DNA from 2 places in the Streptomyces sp. NPDC005141 genome. Region 1 is predicted to be linked to the other one. Evidence: riboswitches for the same ligand, from Rfam matches in the RefSeq annotation. Region 1 holds a riboswitch; the other holds the start of a gene.
What was found. A riboswitch is a leader RNA that binds a small molecule or an ion and turns the genes downstream of it on or off. The one in region 1 is predicted to bind glycine.
Positions count from the first base shown of each region.

Region 1 (10,238 bases):
TAGGCGTCGTAACGCCCGGGCGTCACCTGGCGCAGCATGTGCTCGACCTGCCCGGCCGCGGCCGTGCCCGACGCGCTCACCCTCAACCGCCCCTTCGCGAACAATTCACGACGAACTCATCCATTACGCCTGAGGCACCGGTTACGAACGTGCGTCAACACCTCGACCGGGCCATGAAACCAGCTTATGCGGCGATCGCGCTCCGCCGGGGGAAGCAGCCGAGAGCCGAGACGCACCGCGCGGGAGAAGCCGCGGACCGTCGACGGCAGGGCGCGCGGTCCCCCGTGCGCCCTCGGGACCGGCGTCGTTCAGTGACCGTGCTGGTAGAAGGGGCGCACCTGAGCTCGCATCCAGTCGCCGACCGGGTCCTGCGTCACGTCGAGGAGAACCAGGTTCACCGGAATGTTCATCGGGACGCGACCGAGGGCACGGCCGAGGGCGTCGAGGGGAAGCGTGCGGACCTCGCCCTCCCACAGCGAGAGTTCGACGCCGATGAACATGACCGGATCGTCGCCCTCGATGCTGGCCAGACAGCGGCGGGCGCTCAGGACGACGCCGGTCCCGGCGAACTCGGCCGAGGCCGCGGCGAGGAAGTCCACCGGGTCCTCCTGCCAGTCGGGTTCGAAGAGCCGCACCCGGCCACCGCTGGCCGGCCCGTCGAGCGGGGTCCGCCCGGCCCGGCACAGCTCGGCGACGGCCATCGGCGGCAGCGGTACACCGACCACGCCGTCCGGGTTGACCGCGATGCCGACCTGCGGCGGAAGTCCGCGGGCGAACTCCACGGCGGGCGCGATCGTGTACGACATCTGTCCGCCGGTGACCTGGCGGAACTGCTCCTCGGAGCTGAAGACGGGGACGTACACCTGGCCCCCCAGCTCCATCGTGGGCAGATCGAGCGGGCCGCTCTGCGGGCCACCGCCGTTGGGCAGGGGCACCCAGACGAAGCTGCGGCCGAGCACCTCGACGATGCGAGCGCCCGCGGAAGGCCCCGCGGGTACGCCGAGGGAGGCGGACAGCACCTCCTCCAGCTCGTTGCCGGGCCAACCGCCGTGCGGGTGGGGGTGCGCCTGTGCCGGGAAGTCCATCTGTCTACCGCCTGCTTCGAACCACTGTTCCGGCTGGAAAGGTTAATGGGCCACCGCGACCGGTCAGTGGCCGAAGTCGATCCTTCGCAGCACGTCCGCCGCGTCCCGGTCGATGAGCACCGCCGAACCGCAGCCCTCGGGCAGGCCGCCCTTCTCGATCGAGAGCAGCAGCCGGGTGATCGCGCCGCGATGGCGCGCGAAGGCGTAGCGCGAGACGCCCCGGCCCCGCTCGCGCTGGCCGTCCAGCGCGGTGTCCGGCGTGACGTCGAGCAGCAGCAGGTGCAGTGCGCCGCCCCGGCGCCGGGCCTCGCGGGCGAGCCAGCGGCGCACCCAGGCCTGCGTGCCGCAGTCGTGCACGACGACTCCGCCGCCGCCGCGCAGCGCGCGGCGCAGGCCGGCGTAGTGCGAGAGGCGGACGAGCGGGCGGTAGACCGCGTAGGGCAGCAGGTGGGCCATCCGGCCGTCCCAGCGGTCGCGGGTGTCCTGCGAGTCGACGCGCGCGCCCTTCACGGCCCGCCGCATCAGCGTCGACTTGCCGCTGCCGGGCAGTCCGGTGACCACCACGAGGTCGCCCGCCCCGAAGCGGAGACCGTGCGGGCTGTGGCCCGCCCGGTCGCGTAGGTCGCGGACGACGACCGCCGGAAGCGGGCCGCACGCCTCCCGGGCCGTCGCGCCGGGCTGCTCCGGCAGCGCGAGACCCGAGGTCGCCGCGTACGCCCTGGTCCTGTTCACCGTGACCGTCCTCCCCATGGATGTGGAGTCCCATCCCCCTCGAGTGTAAAGAGAAGGTAATGCCCGGCGCTTCCTGTTTCGGTACGCGGACTGCCACAGGCCGGTTACAGATGGCGGACTGCCGGGATCGGACAGCGCGTGCAATGATGGCCGCGCCAACTGCATACCGGCCGCTTGAATCCGCGCGGGAGAGTCCTGGGTACGTGTACCCGGGCGCCGAAGGAGCAAGTCCCTCCCTTGAATCTCTCAGGCCCCGTTACCGCGCGGGCGAGGCACATCTGAAAAGCGGGCCGCTGACCAGTGGCTCCACCCAAGGTGCAAGTCAGGACCACCATTTCGTGGGGTACTGATGAACCTCTCAGGTTCCGATGACAGATGGGGAGGAACGACCTCGCCGTCATGCCTTGGGAGCCAGACCGATGAGCAGCAACGCACCCCGTCACACCGCGCTCGATGCCCTGCATCGCTCGCTGGGCGCGACGATGACCGACTTCGCAGGCTGGGACATGCCCCTGCGCTACGCCTCCGAGCGCGACGAGCACCTCGCCGTCCGTACGAAGGCCGGTCTCTTCGATCTCTCCCACATGGGCGAGATCACCGTCACCGGCCCGCAGGCGGCGGCTCTCCTGAACCACGCGCTGGTCGGCAACATCGCCACCGTCGGCGTCGGCCGCGCCCGCTACACCATGATCTGCCGGGAGGACGGCGGCATCCTGGACGACCTGATCGTCTACCGCCTGGCCGAGCACGAATACATGGTCGTCGCCAACGCCTCCAACGCCCAGGTGGTCCTGGACGCCCTGACCGAGCGCGCCGCCGGTTTCGACGCGGTCGTGCGCGACGACCGTGACGCCTACGCCCTGATCGCCGTGCAGGGACCCGAGTCCCCCGGCATCCTCAAGGCGGTCACCGACGCGGACCTCGACGGTCTGAAGTACTACGCGGGCCTGCCGGGCACGGTGGCCGGCGTTCCGGCCCTGATCGCCCGTACCGGCTACACCGGCGAGGACGGCTTCGAGCTGTTCGTGGCCCCCGCCGACGCCGAGAAGGTGTGGCAGGCGCTGACCGACGCGGGCACCCCGGCCGGACTGGTCCCCTGCGGTCTGTCGTGCCGCGACACGCTGCGTCTGGAGGCGGGCATGCCGCTGTACGGGCACGAGCTGACCACCGCGCTGACCCCCTTCGACGCCGGCCTCGGACGGGTCGTGAAGTTCGAGAAGGAGGGCGACTTCGTGGGGCGCGCCGCGCTCGAGGAGGCCGCCTCCCGCGCCGAGCAGAACCCGCCGCGGGTCCTCGTCGGCCTGATCGCCGAGGGGCGTCGCGTGCCGCGCGCCGGGTACTCGGTCGTCACCGACGGCCGGGTGATCGGCGAGATCACCTCCGGCGCCCCCTCCCCCACGCTGGGCAAGCCCATCGCGATGGCGTACGTCGACGCCGCGCACGCAGCGCCGGGCACCGCCGGTGTCGGCGTGGACATCCGGGGCAGCCACGAACCGTACGAGGTCGTGGCGCTGCCGTTCTACAAGCGTCAGAAGTGACACTGGTCCGCGAGGACCGGACATGACACGAATGCCCGTCGGGCGCCGGCCGTGACCGTCGACCCCGTCGCGCGTCAGAAGTGACCCTGGGCACATCCGCCCGGGTCACACGCTTCCCTTCATCAGCACTCCCCCGCGTACAGGAGAATTCAGGCCATGAGCAACCCCCAGCAGCTGCGCTACAGCAAGGAGCACGAGTGGCTGTCCGTCGCCGAGGACGGCGTCGCGACGGTCGGCATCACCGAGTTCGCGGCCAACGCGCTCGGCGATGTCGTCTACGCCCAGCTTCCGGCGGTCGGTGACACCGTGGCCGCGGGCGACTCCTGCGGCGAGCTGGAGTCGACCAAGTCCGTCAGCGACCTGTACTCCCCCGTGGCCGGCGAGGTCGTCGAGGCCAACCAGGACGTGGTGGACGACCCGTCGCTGGTGAACTCCGCCCCCTTCGAGGGTGGCTGGCTGTTCAAGGTCCGCGTCACGGACGAGCCCGAGGACCTGATGTCCGCCGACGAGTACGCCGCCTTCACCGCCGGCTGAGGAGTCACCGCATGTCGCTTCTGAACACCCCCCTTCACGAGCTGGACCCGGACGTCGCCGCCGCCGTCGACGCCGAGCTGCACCGTCAGCAGTCCACCCTGGAGATGATCGCCTCGGAGAACTTCGCTCCGGTCGCGGTCATGGAGGCCCAGGGCTCGGTCCTGACCAACAAGTACGCCGAGGGCTACCCGGGCCGCCGTTACTACGGCGGCTGCGAGCACGTCGACGTGGTCGAGCAGATCGCCATCGACCGCGTCAAGGCGCTGTTCGGCGCCGAGCACGCCAACGTGCAGCCGCACTCCGGTGCCCAGGCCAACGCGGCCGCGATGTTCGCGCTGCTCAAGCCGGGCGACACGATCATGGGTCTGAACCTCGCGCACGGCGGGCACCTCACCCACGGCATGAAGATCAACTTCTCCGGCAAGCTCTACAACGTGGTCGCGTACCACGTGAGCGACGAGACCGGCACGGTCGACATGGCCGAGGTCGAGCGCCTCGCCAAGGAGTCCCGGCCGAAGCTGATCGTGGCCGGCTGGTCCGCGTACCCGCGGCAGCTGGACTTCGCCGAGTTCCGCCGCATCGCCGACGAGGTGGGCGCGTACCTCATGGTCGACATGGCGCACTTCGCCGGCCTGGTGGCCGCGGGGCTGCACCCGAACCCGGTGCCGCACGCCCACGTCGTCACGACGACCACCCACAAGACCCTCGGCGGTCCCCGCGGTGGCGTGATCCTCTCGACGGCCGAGCTGGCCAAGAAGATCAACTCGGCGGTCTTCCCCGGTCAGCAGGGCGGTCCGCTGGAGCACGTGATCGCCGCCAAGGCCGTCTCCTTCAAGGTCGCCGCCACCGACGACTTCAAGGAGCGCCAGCAGCGCACGCTGGACGGCGCGCGCATCCTGGCCGAGCGCCTGGTCCAGGACGACGTGAAGGCCGTGGGCGTGGACGTCCTGTCCGGGGGCACGGACGTGCACCTGGTCCTGGTCGACCTGCGCAACTCCGAGCTGGACGGGCAGCAGGCCGAGGACCGCCTCCACGAGGTCGGCATCACCGTCAACCGCAACGCCATCCCGAACGACCCCCGCCCGCCGATGGTCACCTCCGGCCTGCGCATCGGCACGCCCGCCCTCGCCACCCGCGGCTTCACGGCCGAGGACTTCACCGAGGTCGCGGACATCATCGCCGAGGCACTGAAGCCGTCCTACGACGCGGAGGGCCTGAAGGTCCGCGTGTCCGCTCTGGCCGATAAGCACCCGTTGTACCCCGGCCTGAAGTAGTTTCGTACGCTTTTTGTCGTACCTTTTCGTCCGTGCGGTACTTTTCGTACGGACGTCCGGGGCACCGCGCACACTGGAAGCAGAGCGCGGTGCCCCGTTCCATGCAGTCCAGCACCACCTCCGTCGGACAACGGCGTCCGGCGAAACCAGCAAGGAGTTCCCGTGGCCATCTCGGTCTTCGACCTGTTCTCGATCGGCATCGGCCCGTCCAGCTCCCACACCGTGGGCCCGATGCGCGCGGCGCGCATGTTCGCCCGGCGGCTGCGCAACGAAGACCTGCTGGCCCCGGTCACGGCGATACGCGCCGAGCTGTACGGCTCCCTGGGCGCGACCGGCCACGGCCACGGCACCCCCAAGGCGGTGCTGCTCGGCCTGGAGGGCGCCTCACCCCGGACGGTGGACGTGGAGGGCGCCGACGAGCGGGTCGAGCGGATCAAGGCCTCCGGGCGCCTCAACCTCCTCGGCGAGCACGAGATCGACTTCTCCTTCGACGACGACCTGGTCCTGCACCGCCGCAAGGCCCTGCCGTACCACGCCAACGGCATGACGATCTTCGCGTACGACGCCTCGGGTGAACTCGTCCTGGAGAAGACGTACTACTCGGTGGGCGGCGGCTTCGTCGTCGACGAGGACGCGGTCGGCGAGGACCGCATCAAGCTCGACGACACGATCCTGAAGTACCCGTTCCGCACGGGCGACGAGCTGCTGCGGCTGACGAAGGAGACCGGCCTGTCGATCTCCTCCCTGATGCTGGAGAACGAACGGGCCTGGCGCACCGAGGAGGAGATCCGCGAAGGGCTCCTCGGCATCTGGCGCGTGATGCAGGCGTGCGTCTCGCGCGGCATGGCCCGCGAGGGCATCCTGCCGGGCGGCCTCAGGGTCCGCCGCCGCGCCGCCCACTCGGCCCGCCAGCTGCGCGCCGAGGGCGACCCGCTGGCCCACGCGATGGAGTGGATCACCCTCTACGCGATGGCGGTCAACGAGGAGAACGCGGCGGGCGGACGCGTGGTCACCGCCCCCACCAACGGCGCGGCGGGCATCATCCCGGCGGTGCTGCACTACTACATCAACTTCGTGCCGGGCGCCGACGAGGAGGGCGTCGTACGGTTCCTGCTCGCGGCCGGAGCCATCGGCATGCTCTTCAAGGAGAACGCCTCCATCTCGGGCGCCGAGGTCGGCTGCCAGGGCGAGGTCGGCTCGGCCTGCTCCATGGCGGCGGGCGCGCTGGCCGAGGTGCTCGGGGGCAGCCCCGAGCAGGTCGAGAACGCCGCCGAGATCGGCATGGAGCACAACCTCGGCCTGACCTGCGACCCGGTCGGCGGACTGGTCCAGATCCCCTGCATCGAGCGCAACGGCATGGCCGCGGTGAAGGCCGTCACGGCGGCCAGGATGTCCATGCGCGGCGACGGCTCCCACATGGTCTCCCTCGACAAGGTCATCAAGACCATGAAGGAGACCGGCGCCGACATGAGCGTGAAGTACAAGGAGACGGCCCGGGGCGGGCTGGCGGTCAACATCATCGAGTGCTGACGAACAGGCCCTGACCCGGCCCACAGGGCGCCGGCCGTCTGCCGGCGGCCCGGCCCCGGGAGGAGCGGGGCGCGCGCCGGACACCCGTACGAGGGTGGGGCGGGCGAAGTGGGGGCAGTTGAAAGGTAGTTGTTCCCCCACGAACACCGGCCGTCACCCCACACGGCCCGTCCCCCCACGCACGGAGGCTCCATCCATGCTGCGAGGCATCGACGTCAGCGCCTACCAGTCGTCCGCGTACGGCACCTCCGGCCTCTCCTTCGTCTTCGTCAAGGCGACGGAAGGCCGCTCGTACGTCAATCCGAAGCTCACCGCTCAGGCGAGGACAGCCCGTGACGCGGACTGTGTGGTGGGCTTCTACCACTTCCTGTGGCCGGGCGACATCACCGCCCAGGCCGCGTACTTCGTGAGCAAGGCCCCCGAGAAGGCGGGCGACCTGCTCGTCGTCGACTGGGAGACCACGGGCGACGGAACCCACGCGAGCAACGCGGAGAAGGACCGCTTCATCCGCAAGGTGAAGGACCTCCGCCCGGACCACCGCGTGCTGCTCTACGCCAACCGGAACTTCTGGCTGAACGTCGACACCACCTCGTACGCCGGCGACGGCCTCTGGATCGCCGACTACGTCACCGCCGGCGAACCTCGCATCAAGGCGAAGTGGCGCTTCCACCAGTACACCGACGAGCCGGTGGACAAGGACGTCGCGGACTTCGCGAGCAAGGCCGAGCTGCGCGCGTGGGCCGGCGGCGCCTAGAGACCACCGGCGCCGGAGGCCACGGGAGCGCCCCGCGCCCCGGTCCCGGGGACCCGCGGATCCGTCGCGCTCGGACGAACGGTGAGCGATCCGCGGCCGGGACCGGAGTACGGTGGCGGTACCGAGCGCACTTCGCACGCCGTCATCCATTTCGGCGTCGCCCTCGGGGAACGGCAAGGCCGGAGCACAGAGCGTCCGGTCGGAAATGAGCCGCCCCACATGAGTCTGATGAGTCTCGGAGTTCTCGCCTCCTCCCGCAAGGAGAACGAGTTCCGTCTGCCCCTGCACCCTCGCCACCTCGACCGGATAGCCCCGGACCTGCGCGAGAAGATCTTCCTCGAACACGGCTACGGCGAACGGTTCGGCGTCGCCGACGCCGCGCTGCGACCACTCGTGGCCGGCCTGCGCACCCGCGAACAGCTCATCGCCGAGTGCGACATCATGCTGCTGCCCAAACCCATGCACGACGACATCGCCGAACTGCGCGAGGGACAGGTGCTGTGGGGGTGGCCGCACTGCGTGCAGGACGAGAAGATGACGCAGATCGGCATCGACCGGCGGCTGACCCTGATCGCCTGGGAAGCCATGAACCACTGGACCTCCACGGGCGCCTTCAGCGTCCATGTGTTCCACAAGAACAATGAGCTCGCGGGCTACTGCTCGGTGCTGCACGCCCTCCAGCTCGGCGGGCTGACCGGCAGCTACGGACGCCGCCTGCGCGCGGTGGTCATCAGCTTCGGCGCCACGGCGCGTGGAGCGGTCACGGGCCTGGGCGCCATGGGCGTCTCCGACGTCACGGTGCTCACCCAGCGCGCCGCCGCGGCGGTGGCCTCGCCCATGCCCTCGGTCGTCATGGGCCACTTCGAGGAGCAGGAGGACGATCCGTCCCGCCTGCAGGCCTCCACCCCGGCCGGGCCCGTGCCGCTGGCGGAGTATCTGGCCGGGTTCGACATCATCGTCAACTGCGTCCTGCAGGACACCGACGCGCCGCTCATGTTCGTCACCGACGAGGAACTCGCCCTGTTCCGGCCGGGGACCTTCTTCATCGACGTCGCCTGCGACGAGGGCATGGGCTTCGCGTGGGCCCGCCCGACCACCTTCGGCGACCCCATGCCCATGGTGGGCTCGGGCTGCCACTACTACGCGGTGGATCACAGCCCGTCCCACCTGTGGAACTCGGCCACCTGGGAGATCAGCGAGGCGCTCCTTCCCTACCTGCGCAAGGTCATGAGCGGCCCCGCGGCGTGGGACGCCGACGTCACGGTCGCGAAGGCCATCGAGATCCGCGACGGCGTCGTCCAGAACCCGAAGATCCTCTCCTTCCAGCACCGGTCGGCCGCCTACCCCCACGCTCCCGAGATGCCTGTGGCCGAGCTGAGCGCGGCGGTCTAGGGACCATCGGGAGCGCCGCCGTCCCCACCCCCGAGACGTGCTCCAGGGACAGGCTCTACGATTCCGCTGGTCACCGGCGCGACGAGCCGCCGGGCGAACGGGGAGCGATCACATGGGTGGGACGGTCACGGCGGTCAGCAGCAGCGGGACGTACTCGTTCACCAAGCCGAACCGGGAGAGCGTCACCCTGCTCGCCGGGCTCGGGGTGGAGGGGGACGTGCATGCCGGAAGGACGGTCAAGCACCGCTTCCGGATGGAGAAGGACCCGTCACAGGTGAACCTGCGGCAGGTTCACCTCATTCACGAGGAGCTGTTCGCCGAGGTGCGGGAGGCCGGTTTCGAGGTCGCGGCCGGTCAGCTCGGGGAGAACGTCACCACCCGGGGCATCGACCTGCTGGGGCTGCCCACGGGGACGCGGCTGCACCTCGGGGCGGCGGCCGTCGTAGAGGTGACCGGGCTGCGGAACCCCTGCGCCCAGATCGACACCTTCGAAAAGGGGCTCCTGAAGCAGGTCGTCGGGCGGGGCGAGGACGGGAAGGCCCGGTTCAGGTCCGGGATCATGAGCGTCGTCCTCGCCGGCGGAGTGGTGCGGCCCGGTGATGGCGTGGCCGTGGAACTTCCGGACGGGCCGCACCGGCCCCTGGAGATCGTCTGACCTCCGGACGGCTGTTGGCCTCCGGACGGCCTGTTGATCTCCGTACTGCCGTTGATCCATGTACGGGGTCGACCGCCGTACGGCGTCGGCCGCCGTACGGCGGTCGCGGTCAGCCGCGGAAGTCCGGCGTACGCTCCGGGGACGCCTCCGCCAGCGCCTTCGTCACCGCGTCGATGCCTTCCTGTAGACCGTAGACGGGGGTGCCGGGCTGCTGGCGCCAGGAGTCGTCCAGGCCGCCGGCGTCGACGGTGTCGAAGCCGATCTCGTCGATCAGGTCGCGCACGCGCCGCTTCGCCGCCTCGTCGTCGCCGGCCACCGGGAGAGCCATGCGGTCGGGGGCACCGGCCGGACGGGCACGGTCAAGGATGTCCTGGGCGTAGGTGCCGTTGAAGGCCTTGACGACCGTGTGGCCGATCTGCCGGGCGGTCCAGCGGCTCTCGGTGAGGCCGTCGTCCTCGATCCCGGCGATCCTGCCGTCGCGCTGCTGGGGGTAGTAGTTGCCGGTGTCGATGACCGCGGCGCCCTCGGCGGCCCCGTCCAGAACGCCGTCCGGCAGGTTCGGCACGGCCTTGAGCGGAATCGTGACGATCACGACGTCGGCGTCCCGTGCCGCCTCCTCGACCGTGACGGGCGTCGCCCCGGTCTCCTCGGCGAGCGCGGTGAGCGTATGGGGACCGCGGGAGTTGGCGACGGAGACGTCGTGACCGACGGCGGTGAACCGCCGGGTGAGGTTGCCGCCGATGT
Region 1 covers NZ_JBSFYW010000008.1:173,677-183,914, forward strand. Annotated here, with positions in the region: gene ACWD68_RS09235 (enhanced serine sensitivity protein SseB C-terminal domain-containing protein) at 1-80, opposite strand, end outside; gene ACWD68_RS09240 (enhanced serine sensitivity protein SseB) at 309-1,085, opposite strand; gene ACWD68_RS09245 (AAA family ATPase) at 1,149-1,817, opposite strand; glycine riboswitch at 1,993-2,089, shown strand; glycine riboswitch at 2,090-2,202, shown strand; gene gcvT (glycine cleavage system aminomethyltransferase GcvT) at 2,237-3,355, shown strand; gene gcvH (glycine cleavage system protein GcvH) at 3,512-3,889, shown strand; gene glyA (serine hydroxymethyltransferase) at 3,901-5,163, shown strand; gene ACWD68_RS09265 (L-serine ammonia-lyase) at 5,326-6,693, shown strand; gene ACWD68_RS09270 (glycoside hydrolase family 25 protein) at 6,890-7,447, shown strand; gene ACWD68_RS09275 (N(5)-(carboxyethyl)ornithine synthase) at 7,667-8,839, shown strand; gene ACWD68_RS09280 (MOSC domain-containing protein) at 8,952-9,494, shown strand; gene ACWD68_RS09285 (NADPH-dependent F420 reductase) at 9,604-10,238, opposite strand, start outside.

Region 2 (10,238 bases), on a different contig from region 1:
CGACACAGGTCACCGGCGCGGGCAACGTCGCCTCCTCACCGGTCGGCGTCGCCATGGTCCCGTCGGCCGCCAAGGCGCTGGGCTGGCCCCGGAAGACGTACACCTGGACCGAGCTGGCCGGATCGACGACGGCGGACGAAGGGCTCCGGCTGGGCGCGGCCGATCCCGCCCACAGCTCGACGGGGCTGCTCGCGCTCACCCGGCTCAGCGCGGCCGCCGCCCGGCTCAAGGGCGGGGACACCGAGGCTGCCGCCACGGCGAAGACTCTCTCGCGGCACACGTCCGACAGCGACACCCAGGTCCTGGACACTCTGCTGCGCGACCCCTCCGGCACCGGGCAGAGCGATGCCGGGCGCAATCAGGCGCTGATCCTCTCCGAGCAGGCGGCGTTCGCCCACAACGCCTCGCGGAACGCCGGTGACGGCCTCGACCTCTTCTACCCCGAGGACGGCGCGCCGCTGCTCGACTACCCGTACACGCTGGTCGACAATCCACGGCTGAGCACGGACGAGAGCCGTGCGGCCCTGCGGTTCATGACGCTGCTCGGAGAGCCTGCGCCTCGGCAGTTCCTGCGGATGTTCGGTTTCCGTACGGACGCGGAGAACCCGTCGGACACGCTGGTCACCGAGGCCGGCGGAAGCTCTCCTCAGCCGTACGCGCGCGTCCTGACCGGACCGTCGTCGGCGGAGGCCGTGCAGGAGGCCCTCGGCATGTGGACGATCACGGTGGAGAGCGCCCGGATCACCACGGTCGTCGACGCCTCCGCCTCCATGTCCGAGCTGGTGCCGGGCAGCGATCGGTCCCGCATGGAGGTCACGAGGACGGCTCTGCTCCAGGCGCTCGCCACGTTCACTCCCGAGGACGAGGTCGGGTTGTGGAAGTTCTCCACGAAGCTCGACGGCGACAAGGACTACCGCGTGCTCGTGCCGACCGAACGGCTCGGCGACGGCAAGGGCGCCGGCACCCAGCACGCGAAGCTGTCGGCGGCCTTCAGGTCCCTCAAGCCGGTCCCGGACGGGGACACCGGTCTGTACGACACCACACTCGCCGCGTACAAGGCGGCCGTCGCCTCCTACGCGAAGGGCCGGTTCAACGCGCTGATCGTCCTCACGGACGGAGTCAACAAGGACCCGGGCAGCATCTCCCGGTCCGAGCTCGTCGCCGAGCTGCAGAAACTGGCCGACCCGGAACGCCCGGTGCCGCTGATCGCGATCGCGGTGGGTCCCGACACCGACAAGCGGGAGGTCGATCAGATCGCCAAGGCGACCGGCGGCTCCGGCCAGCGGGTCAACGAGCCCTCGCAGATCCACTCGGCGATGCTCAAGGCGATCGTGGCGGCAGGCGCGAACAACCCGATCTGACGGCCACTCCCTCGGCCCCTGGCCGACCCCGCCGGCAGAGCCGCCGGTGCGGTCCGGCTGCCCAGGACGCCGACCCCCGGGCCCGTCCCGGTCCGTCCCGGTGCCGACTCCGGCGTCCCCGCGTCAGCCGGAGCCGCACCGGCACCCCGGCACGACGCCCAGCGTCACGCCAGCGGAACCGGCTCGGGCAGGCCCACCGGCCAGGTGTGCACCGGCTCCCCGAGGTGCATCAGCTCGCCGTACCGCCTCGTCGTGGCGGCGAGCGCGGCATCCCGGCCGAGCCCCTTCTCCAGGGCCCGGTGGAAGGTGGCCGCCTGCCAGGTCGCGCCGTTGGCGCGGAGCCGGCACCGGCCCTCGATCACGCCCAGGTAGAGGTCCCGGTCGGCGGGCTCGACACCCCACGCGTCGAGCCCGGCCGCGGCGAGCGGCAGCAGCTCGTCGCGGATCAGGTTCGCGGCGTCCACCTGCGTGGTCCCGCCGTAACGGCCGCGCCGGGGCCACTCCAGGCGCGCGTCGATGCCGTGCCGGCAGGCCGCGTCGAAGTTGGCGGCGGCCGCCTCGAAGGACAGCCGCGTCCACACCGGTCGCGGCTCCTCGGCGAGCGCGCGGACCAGCCCGTAGTAGAAGGCGGCGTTGGCGATGACGTCGGTGACGGTCGGGCCGGCGGGCAGCACCCGGTTCTCGACGCGCAGATGCGGGACGCCGTCGGCGATGCCGTACACGGGCCGGTTCCAGCGGTACACCGTGCCGTTGTGCAGCACCAGCTCGGCGAGCTTGGGTACACCCCCGGCATCGAGGACACCGAGCGGATCCTCCTCGTCGCAGATGGGCAGCAGCGGCGGGAAGAACCGCAGATTCTCCTCGAAGAGGTCGTAGGCCGAGGTGACCCACCGCTCACCGAACCAGGTGCGCGGTCTGACCCCCTGCGCCTGCAGCTCCGGCGGCCGGGTGTCGGTGGACTGCTGGAAGAGCGGGGGCCTCGACTCCCGCCACAGCTCACGCCCGAACAGGAACGGCGAGTTGGCCCCGACCGCGACCTGCGGGGCGGCGACCGCCTGCGCCGCGTTCCACACATCCGCGAAACGGCCCGGTGTCACCTGGAGATGCAACTGCACCGAGGTGCAGGCGGCCTCGGGCGCGATGGATCCCGACCTGCAGACCAGGCGCTCGATGCCGTCGATGTCGAGCTCGAAATCCTCCCCCCGCGCGGCCACGATCTGGTCGTTGAGCAGGGTGTACCGGTCGACGTCCGAAAGGTTCGACGACACCAGATCGTCCCGGCCGAGCGTCGGAAGGATGCCGATCATCACGATTCCGGCGTCGACCTCGCTCGCTTTCCGGTGGGCATATGCGAGCGAAGTGCGGATCTCCTCGGCGAGCCGGTCGAATACCCGGCCACCCAGACGGTGTGGGGCTATGTTGACTTCCAGGTTGAACATGGCGAGTTCTGTTTGGAAATCGCGGCTCGCAATCCTTTCGAGTACTTGCGCATTCATCATCCTGGGCATGCCGTCGGGGCCCGCGAGATTCAATTCGATCTCCAGACCCATCAGGTTCTTCGGCCGATCGAACCGCTTCTCCTCCAGCAGTCGCTCCAGCCCCGTCAGACACTGCCGGAGCTTGTCGCGATAGCTCTGCCGATCGGACAGGCCGAACGTCCCTGCCACGACCTTCTCCCCCATCGAAGTGTCCCTCCTCGGATGGGCAGGCCGACGCTCCGGCCCTGGCGTCCCGGAGGATGATGCCCAGGCAACGCGATCCATAACGTCCCGTGCGCGCTCTTCGACCGCTACGCTGGACTCCGACCCCCGGGCACATTCACCAGGCATAAAGCAAAACGCAAGTTTACCGCCCGACATGATCTCGTGAAAAACGCCGACGAGAATCGGCCGACCGCTCCGGCGAAGCATTCCGAGGTCACCGCGGTTCGAGCGCACAGAATCGGGATGAACCCCTCATTTCATCGACCGAATAGCGCCTTGTTCTTCATATTCGGGACGACTAGACGAAACACCGTCTGAACACGCGTCGTATAAACTCCGCTACCGAGGCAGAGAGTTGGCGCTCGCGGTCCTAGGTCCTGTCGTCTCGGTGACGGCGGCAGGCGACAACCTGTCGGCAGATCCAGACCCCTCGCCCCTCTGACCCGAGAGCTGACAGCGCCGTCCGCCCCCGCCCTCGCGCCACTGTGCCTGTCGAATGAGAGGCGACCCACCATGCCGCTGCACGTACCCCCGGCTCCCGCGCCCGCCCTGCGCACCGTTCTCACGGCACTCGGTTCCCCCACCGCTGTCCGCGAAGCCCGTACCCCGTCCCTGCGCCTGGCACAGGGACCCGCCACCCCCGAACTCCCGCTGCCCGTCCACGTCCTGGACCGCATCACTCCCGAGGGCGCCTCCACCACCCGGCTCGCCGGGTGGCGCTTCCTGATTCGCTGCGGGGAGCGCGCGGTGGCCGCGGCCGACACCATGCTGACTCCGGACGGCTGGGCGTTCTCACGCTTCTTCGAGGGCCCCTACATCGCCGCGACGGAACACGCCGTGCGGCAGGCCGAGAGCATGCAACAGCCCTACCAGGCTCGCCTGTTGTCCGTGCCCGAGCTGTACATGCTCACCCTCTGGCTGCACGGCGACTGCACGGCGGACGGCGCCACCGGTCATCCGGCCGCCACCGACCTCCTGGTCCCGCTCGCACCCGCCCCACCCGGCATCGCCGCACACCGTCCGCACCGCGTCGCCGAACTGCTGCCGGTCCTCACCCACCGGGTCACCCCCGGACCCCTGCTCAGCTCACCCGCCTGAGCCTCGACATCCGTGCCCCGCCGCCGTCACCCGGCCGCGGGGCACGTCGCTGTCACCGACCGGGACAGGACAGTCACTCGCCGACAGCGACAGGCGCTCGCTCGTTAGGGCTCCATAGCGCTCGTACGAGGGGAAACGCGCTCAGGGGCCGACCTGACTAGCCCTATTCGGCCACCTCGAACCACCCAAAAGGGCAGTGCAGTTGAGGTGAACCCTCCGCATGGGTGACGCGTCATGAACCTGTGAGAAGCGGTGCCCGCAAATCCCTGCGGATTCACGCCCGTGGGGCAACACTGGGTTCCAGACCACACACCAACGGGGGGCGGCCATGAGCACTTCAAGCCGCACGACAGACACCACAGCCATCACTCACGACTCGACCCAGCGAAAGATCCCATCCATGTGCCAGCACCAGCCGCCGTGTCCCTCAGCCGAATCAGCCGACCGGGAGTCCGCCCGCCTTGTGGCGCACCACCCGGAGCAGGGATGGAGCCTGCTGTGCAACGGCGTTCTGCTCTTCGAGGACACCGGTGAGCTCCTGCCGGACGGCCAGATCATCGCCCCGCACCGCCCCCTGGGCGGCGCACCGGTGATGACGGCCGCCTGAGCCGCACGACCGGGCGGCCTGACAAGCCGCCCAGACACACGAGGGGCCGGCCCGGAGACGTACTCTCCGAACCGGCCCCGACGCATGTCCGAGGGTGATCACTCCCCGTAGCCGTTCACGTTCCGAGCGGTGATCAGTCCTCGTACGCGTCCAGTGGCGGGCAGGAGCAGACGAGGTTGCGGTCGCCGTACGCCTGGTCGATGCGGCGCACCGGCGGCCAGTACTTGTCGGCGGGCGAGACACCGGCCGGGAAGACGGCCTCCTCGCGGCTGTACGGGTGCTCCCAGTCGCCGCCGAGCGCGGCGGCGGTGTGCGGTGCCCCGCGCAGCGGGTTGTCGTCCACGGCCCACTCGCCGGAACCGACCTTCTCGATCTCCGCGCGGATCGCGATCATCGCGTCGCAGAACCGGTCGATCTCGCCCAGGTCCTCGGACTCGGTCGGCTCGATCATCAGCGTGCCGGCCACCGGGAACGACATCGTCGGCGCGTGGAAGCCGTAGTCGATCAGGCGCTTGGCGATGTCGTCGACGCTCACGCCGGTCGCCTTGGTGAGCGGGCGCAGGTCGATGATGCACTCGTGCGCGACCAGGCCACCGGGGCCGGTGTACAGCACCGGGTAGTGCGGCTCCAGGCGCTTGGCGATGTAGTTCGCGGAGAGCACGGCAACCTGCGTGGCGCGCTTGAGGCCCTCGCCACCCATCAGCCGGACGTACGACCAGGAGATGGGCAGGATGCCCGCGGAGCCCCAGGGAGCGGCCGAGATCGGGCCGACACCGGTCTCGGGACCGGCCTCGGGCTGGAGCGGGTGGTTCGGCAGGTACGGCGCCAGGTGCGCGCGCACACCGACCGGGCCGACGCCCGGACCGCCGCCGCCGTGCGGGATGCAGAAGGTCTTGTGCAGGTTCAGGTGCGAGACGTCGCCGCCGAAGTGGCCCGGCTTGGCGAGGCCCACCAGGGCGTTGAGGTTGGCGCCGTCGACGTAGACCTGGCCGCCGGCCTCGTGCACCTGGGCGCAGATGTCGGCGACGTGCTCCTCGAACACTCCGTGCGTCGAGGGGTACGTGATCATCAGGACCGACAGTTCGTCGCGGTACTGCTCGATCTTGGCGCGCAGGTCCTCGACGTCGATCTCACCGTCGTCCGCGGTCTTCACGACGACGACCTTCATGCCGGCCATCACGGCGCTGGCGGCGTTGGTGCCGTGCGCGGAGGACGGGATGAGGCAGACGGTGCGCTGGTCGTCGCCGTTGGCGCGGTGGTAGCCGCGGACGGCCAGCAGACCGGCCAGCTCACCCTGCGAACCGGCGTTGGGCTGGAGCGACACCGTGTCGTAGCCGGTGACCTCGGCGAGCTGGTCCTCGAGCTCGTGGATGAGCGTCAGGTAACCCCGCGCCTGCTCGGCGGGCACGAAGGGGTGCAGCTGACCGAACTCGGGCCAGGTGACCGGCTCCATCTCGGTGGTCGCGTTGAGCTTCATCGTGCAGGAGCCCAGCGGGATCATGCCGCGGTCGAGCGCGTAGTCGCGGTCGGAGAGCCTGCGCAGGTAGCGCAGCATCGCGGTCTCGGAGCGGTGCTCGTGGAAGACGGGGTGCGTGAGGTACTCGTCGGTGCGCAGCAGCGCGGCCGGCAGGGTGTCCTCCGCGCTCGCGTCCAGCGCCTCGATGTCGCCGTCGACGCCGAAGGCGGTCCATACGGCGGCCAGCTGAGCGCGCGTGGTCGTCTCGTCGCACGAGATCGACACATGGTCGGCGTCGGCGGGGTGGAGGTTGACGCCGTGGTCGCGGGCAGCGGCCACGATGTCGGCGGCCCGGCCCGGGACCCGCACGGTGAGCGTGTCGAAGTACGCGCCGTGCACGACCTCGGCACCGCCGGCGGTGAGACCCGCGGCGAGGACAGTGGCGTAGCGGTGGGTACGCCGCGCGATGGTGCGCAGGCCGTCGGGACCGTGGTAGACGGCGTACATTCCTGCCATCACGGCGAGCAGGACCTGAGCAGTACAGATGTTGCTGGTCGCCTTCTCACGGCGGATGTGCTGCTCACGCGTCTGCAGGGCGAGGCGGTACGCCTTGTGCCCGTCGGCGTCCACGGAAACACCGACCAGCCGGCCGGGGAGACTGCGCGCGAACTTCTCGCGCACCGCCATGTAACCGGCGTGCGGTCCGCCGAAGCCCATCGGCACACCGAAGCGCTGCGTCGTACCGACCGCGATGTCCGCGTCGAGCTCGCCGGGCGAGGTCAGCAGGGTCAGGGCGAGCAGATCGGCGGCGACGGTGACGACCGCGCCCAGCTCGTGCGCCTGGTCGATGATCGGCTTGATGTCGCGTACGGCACCGGAGGCGCCCGGGTACTGGACCAGCACGCCGTTGATCTCGCGCCCGGCCAGGTCGGCCGGAATGCCTTCGCCGAGGTCGGCGACGACGACCTCGACACCGGTCGGCTCGGCGCGGGTCTCGATGACGGCGATGGTCTGCGGCAGCGCGTCCGCGTCGACCAGGAAGAGGCCCTTCTTGTTCTTGCCCATGCGGCGGGACAACGCCATCGCCTCGGCGGCGGCGGTGCCCTCGTCGAGCAGCGAGGCACCGGACGTCGGCAGTCCGGTCAGCTCGGCGACGACGGTCTGGAAGTTCAGCAGCGCCTCGAGACGGCCCTGCGAGATCTCCGGCTGGTACGGCGTGTACGCGGTGTACCAGGCCGGGTTCTCCATGACGTTGCGCAGGATCACCGGCGGCGTGAACGTGCCGTAGTAACCGAGGCCGATCATCGAACCGAGCACCTGGTTGCGGTCCGCGAGGGAGCGGAGCTCGGCCAGTACCTCGGCCTCGGTGCGCGCGGCCGGCAGCTTCAGGGCCTCGGCGTTCTTGATCACGTCCGGCACCGCGGCGGCCGTCAGCTCGTCGAGCGAGCCGTATCCGACGTGCGCGAGCATCTTGGCCCGTGCTTCGGAGTCGGGCCCGATGTGGCGCTGCTCGAAGGGGATTCCCTGTTCGAGCTCGGAGAGCGGAATGCGATGGGCGGTCATTGCGGAGGCCTCCTGGTCTGACGCGACCTTCGAGGGGCACCCCTGCACGGGTACCCCGACGGCCTCCCCCTCTGTCATCTCAACCTGAGAGTTTCACCGGACCGTCCAGGGACGTCCCGGTTTTCACCGTCGGTGAGGGCGGAGGCCATCGGCACCCGCCCTGCTTTCCAGAGTGACCTCGTCCGTGCGGTACGTGAGCCTGAGAGATTCCGGGGAGGATTTGCTCCTTCGGCGCCTCCGGTGAAGTCTGGAGGACTCTCCCGCACGGGATCAGCAGCCGTCTGCCAGCCTACCAGCGAGGACAAGACACCAGCCTTCGAGTGGCCACCTTCCTGAATGTGCTCTTTCGTAGTGCTTACGGATGAGTTTGCGACCACGTGGAGGGCCCGTGCAGACCGACATCGATCCGCGCAACCTGATCGGCCGCAAGGCGTTCGACCGCAATGGCACCAAGATCGGCACGATCGACGAGGTCTATCTCGACGACGCGACCGGTGTTCCGGAGTGGGCGGCCATACGCACCGGCCTGTTCAGCAGAGACGCCTTCGTTCCGCTGGAGCCCAGCGAAGTCGTCGAGGGGACCCTGCGCATTCCCTTCGAACGAGCCCTGATCAAGGACGCCCCCGACTTCGGTGTCGGACGTCACCTCTCCCCCGAACAGGAACTCCAGCTCTACCACCACTACGGTCTCGACGTGGCGGCCCCTCCCCCGCCGCCGGACCGGGACTTCGGCCGACTCGCGGGCACGGAGGACGCCTGAGACCCCGGGTCCTGATCCTGCGTCCCGGGTTCCGACGCCCATGGCCCGGAACCCGCCGGCAGCCCATCGGCCGTCTCGGGTCTTCGCTCCACCAGCGGCAGCGGATCCGCCGGTTCCAGCCGCGGATCCTCCGTCCGGAACGTCTTCACCCGCCCGGGCTCGGAGTAGGGCGTCTCGAACCGCACCGTGACCCGCCCCAGCCCGCTTCCCTGCACCCATCCGTGCCCGTACTCGGCGTGCCGCACGTCGTGCCCCGAGGGCCACCGCCGCTCGGCGGGCGGTTCCTCCTCCGCGGCGGCACCCTCCGCCGGCTCGTCCGCCGGATGCTCTTCGGCCGTCGGCTCGGCAGAGGCCTGGGCCTGCGCGAACAGGTCCTCCTGCGTGTAGTCGGCGAGCCCGGAGACGCCGACCCCCAGCAGGCGTACGCCTCCGGTCGTGTCCACGCCCTCCAGCAACCGCGCGGCGGCCTCCCGCACCACCCCGGCGTCGTCCGTGGGCCCCCGCAGCGTCTCGGACCGGGTCAGCGTCGAGAAGTCGTACCTGCGCACCTTCAGCACGATGGTCCGCCCCGACAGTCCGGCCCCGCGCAGCCGCCGCACACACCGGTCCGCGAGCCGCGCCACCTCCAGCCCCACCCGGACCCGGTCGTGGATGTCCACGTCGTACGTGTCCTCGACCGACACCGACTTGGTCTCCCGCTCGGCCACCACGGGCCGGTCGTCGTGCGCCAGCGCCATCGCGAACAGCGCGTGCCCGTGCGCCTTCCCCAGCAGACGTACGAGTTCGTCCTCGCCCGCCTCGGCGATTTCCTCGACGGTGGTGATGCCGGCCCGCCGCAGATGGTCGCCGGTAGCCGGCCCCACACCCGGCAGCGTCCGCACCGGCATCGGCCCGAGCAGCGCGCGCTCGGTGCCCGGCTCGATCAGCACGAGCCCGTCGGGCTTGGCCTGCTCCGAGGCGATCTTCGCCAGCATCTTGGAGGCTGCGAGCCCCACCGACCCCGTGAGCCCCGTGACCGCCCGGATGTCCGAGCGCAGCTTGGCACCGGTCAGCCGCGCGGAGGCGTCGTCCCAGGCCGTCCCGCCCGCCTCCAGATCCACGAACGCCTCGTCCAGGCTCAGCGGCTCCACCAGCGGCGACAGGGTCCGCAGCAGCCCCATCACCTGCTCGCTGACCTCCCGGTAGAGCCCGAAGCGCGGCACGAGATAGGCGGCGTTCGGAGCGCGCCGGCGCGCCTGGGCCATGGGCATCGCCGAGTTCACCCCGAAGACGCGCGCCTCGTACGAGGCGGTGGCGACGACCCCACGCGGCCCGAGCCCGCCCACGACGACGGCCTTCCCGCGCAGGCTCGGCTTGGACGCCTGCTCCGCCGAGGCGAAGAAGGCGTCCATGTCGAGATGCAGGATCGTGGGCGCGGTTCTCACATGTCCGATGCTGCCCTACGCCACTGACAATGCCCCCGCACGCCGGGGCATCACGTCATCGAAGGTCCCACGCGTCACACCGCGCGGTTGCGTCTCCGCGCCAGCTCGTCGGCGGGGTTGTGCCCGAGAAGCGTCTCACCGGTGTCCACGCGCTCTCCGTGCAGCTGCGACAGGGCGCCCTCGACGTCCCGCCACACCACGCCCACGGCGATACCGAAGACCCCCTGACCGCCCTGCAGCAACGCGTGGACCTCGTCGGGCGAGGT
Region 2 covers NZ_JBSFYW010000068.1:8,697-18,934, reverse strand. Annotated here, with positions in the region: gene ACWD68_RS35155 (substrate-binding and VWA domain-containing protein) at 1-1,361, shown strand, start outside; gene ACWD68_RS35150 (glutamate--cysteine ligase) at 1,526-3,043, opposite strand; gene ACWD68_RS35145 (hypothetical protein) at 3,578-4,162, shown strand; gene ACWD68_RS35140 (DUF5999 family protein) at 4,563-4,769, shown strand; gene gcvP (aminomethyl-transferring glycine dehydrogenase) at 4,903-7,788, opposite strand; glycine riboswitch at 7,966-8,061, opposite strand; gene ACWD68_RS35130 (PRC-barrel domain-containing protein) at 8,177-8,548, shown strand; gene ACWD68_RS35125 (DNA polymerase IV) at 8,470-9,972, opposite strand; gene ACWD68_RS35120 (MerR family transcriptional regulator) at 10,047-10,238, opposite strand, start outside.
Region 2: it holds a riboswitch for glycine, as region 1 does, so the genes downstream of both, gcvP (aminomethyl-transferring glycine dehydrogenase) here and gcvT (glycine cleavage system aminomethyltransferase GcvT) in region 1, are expected to answer to the same signal.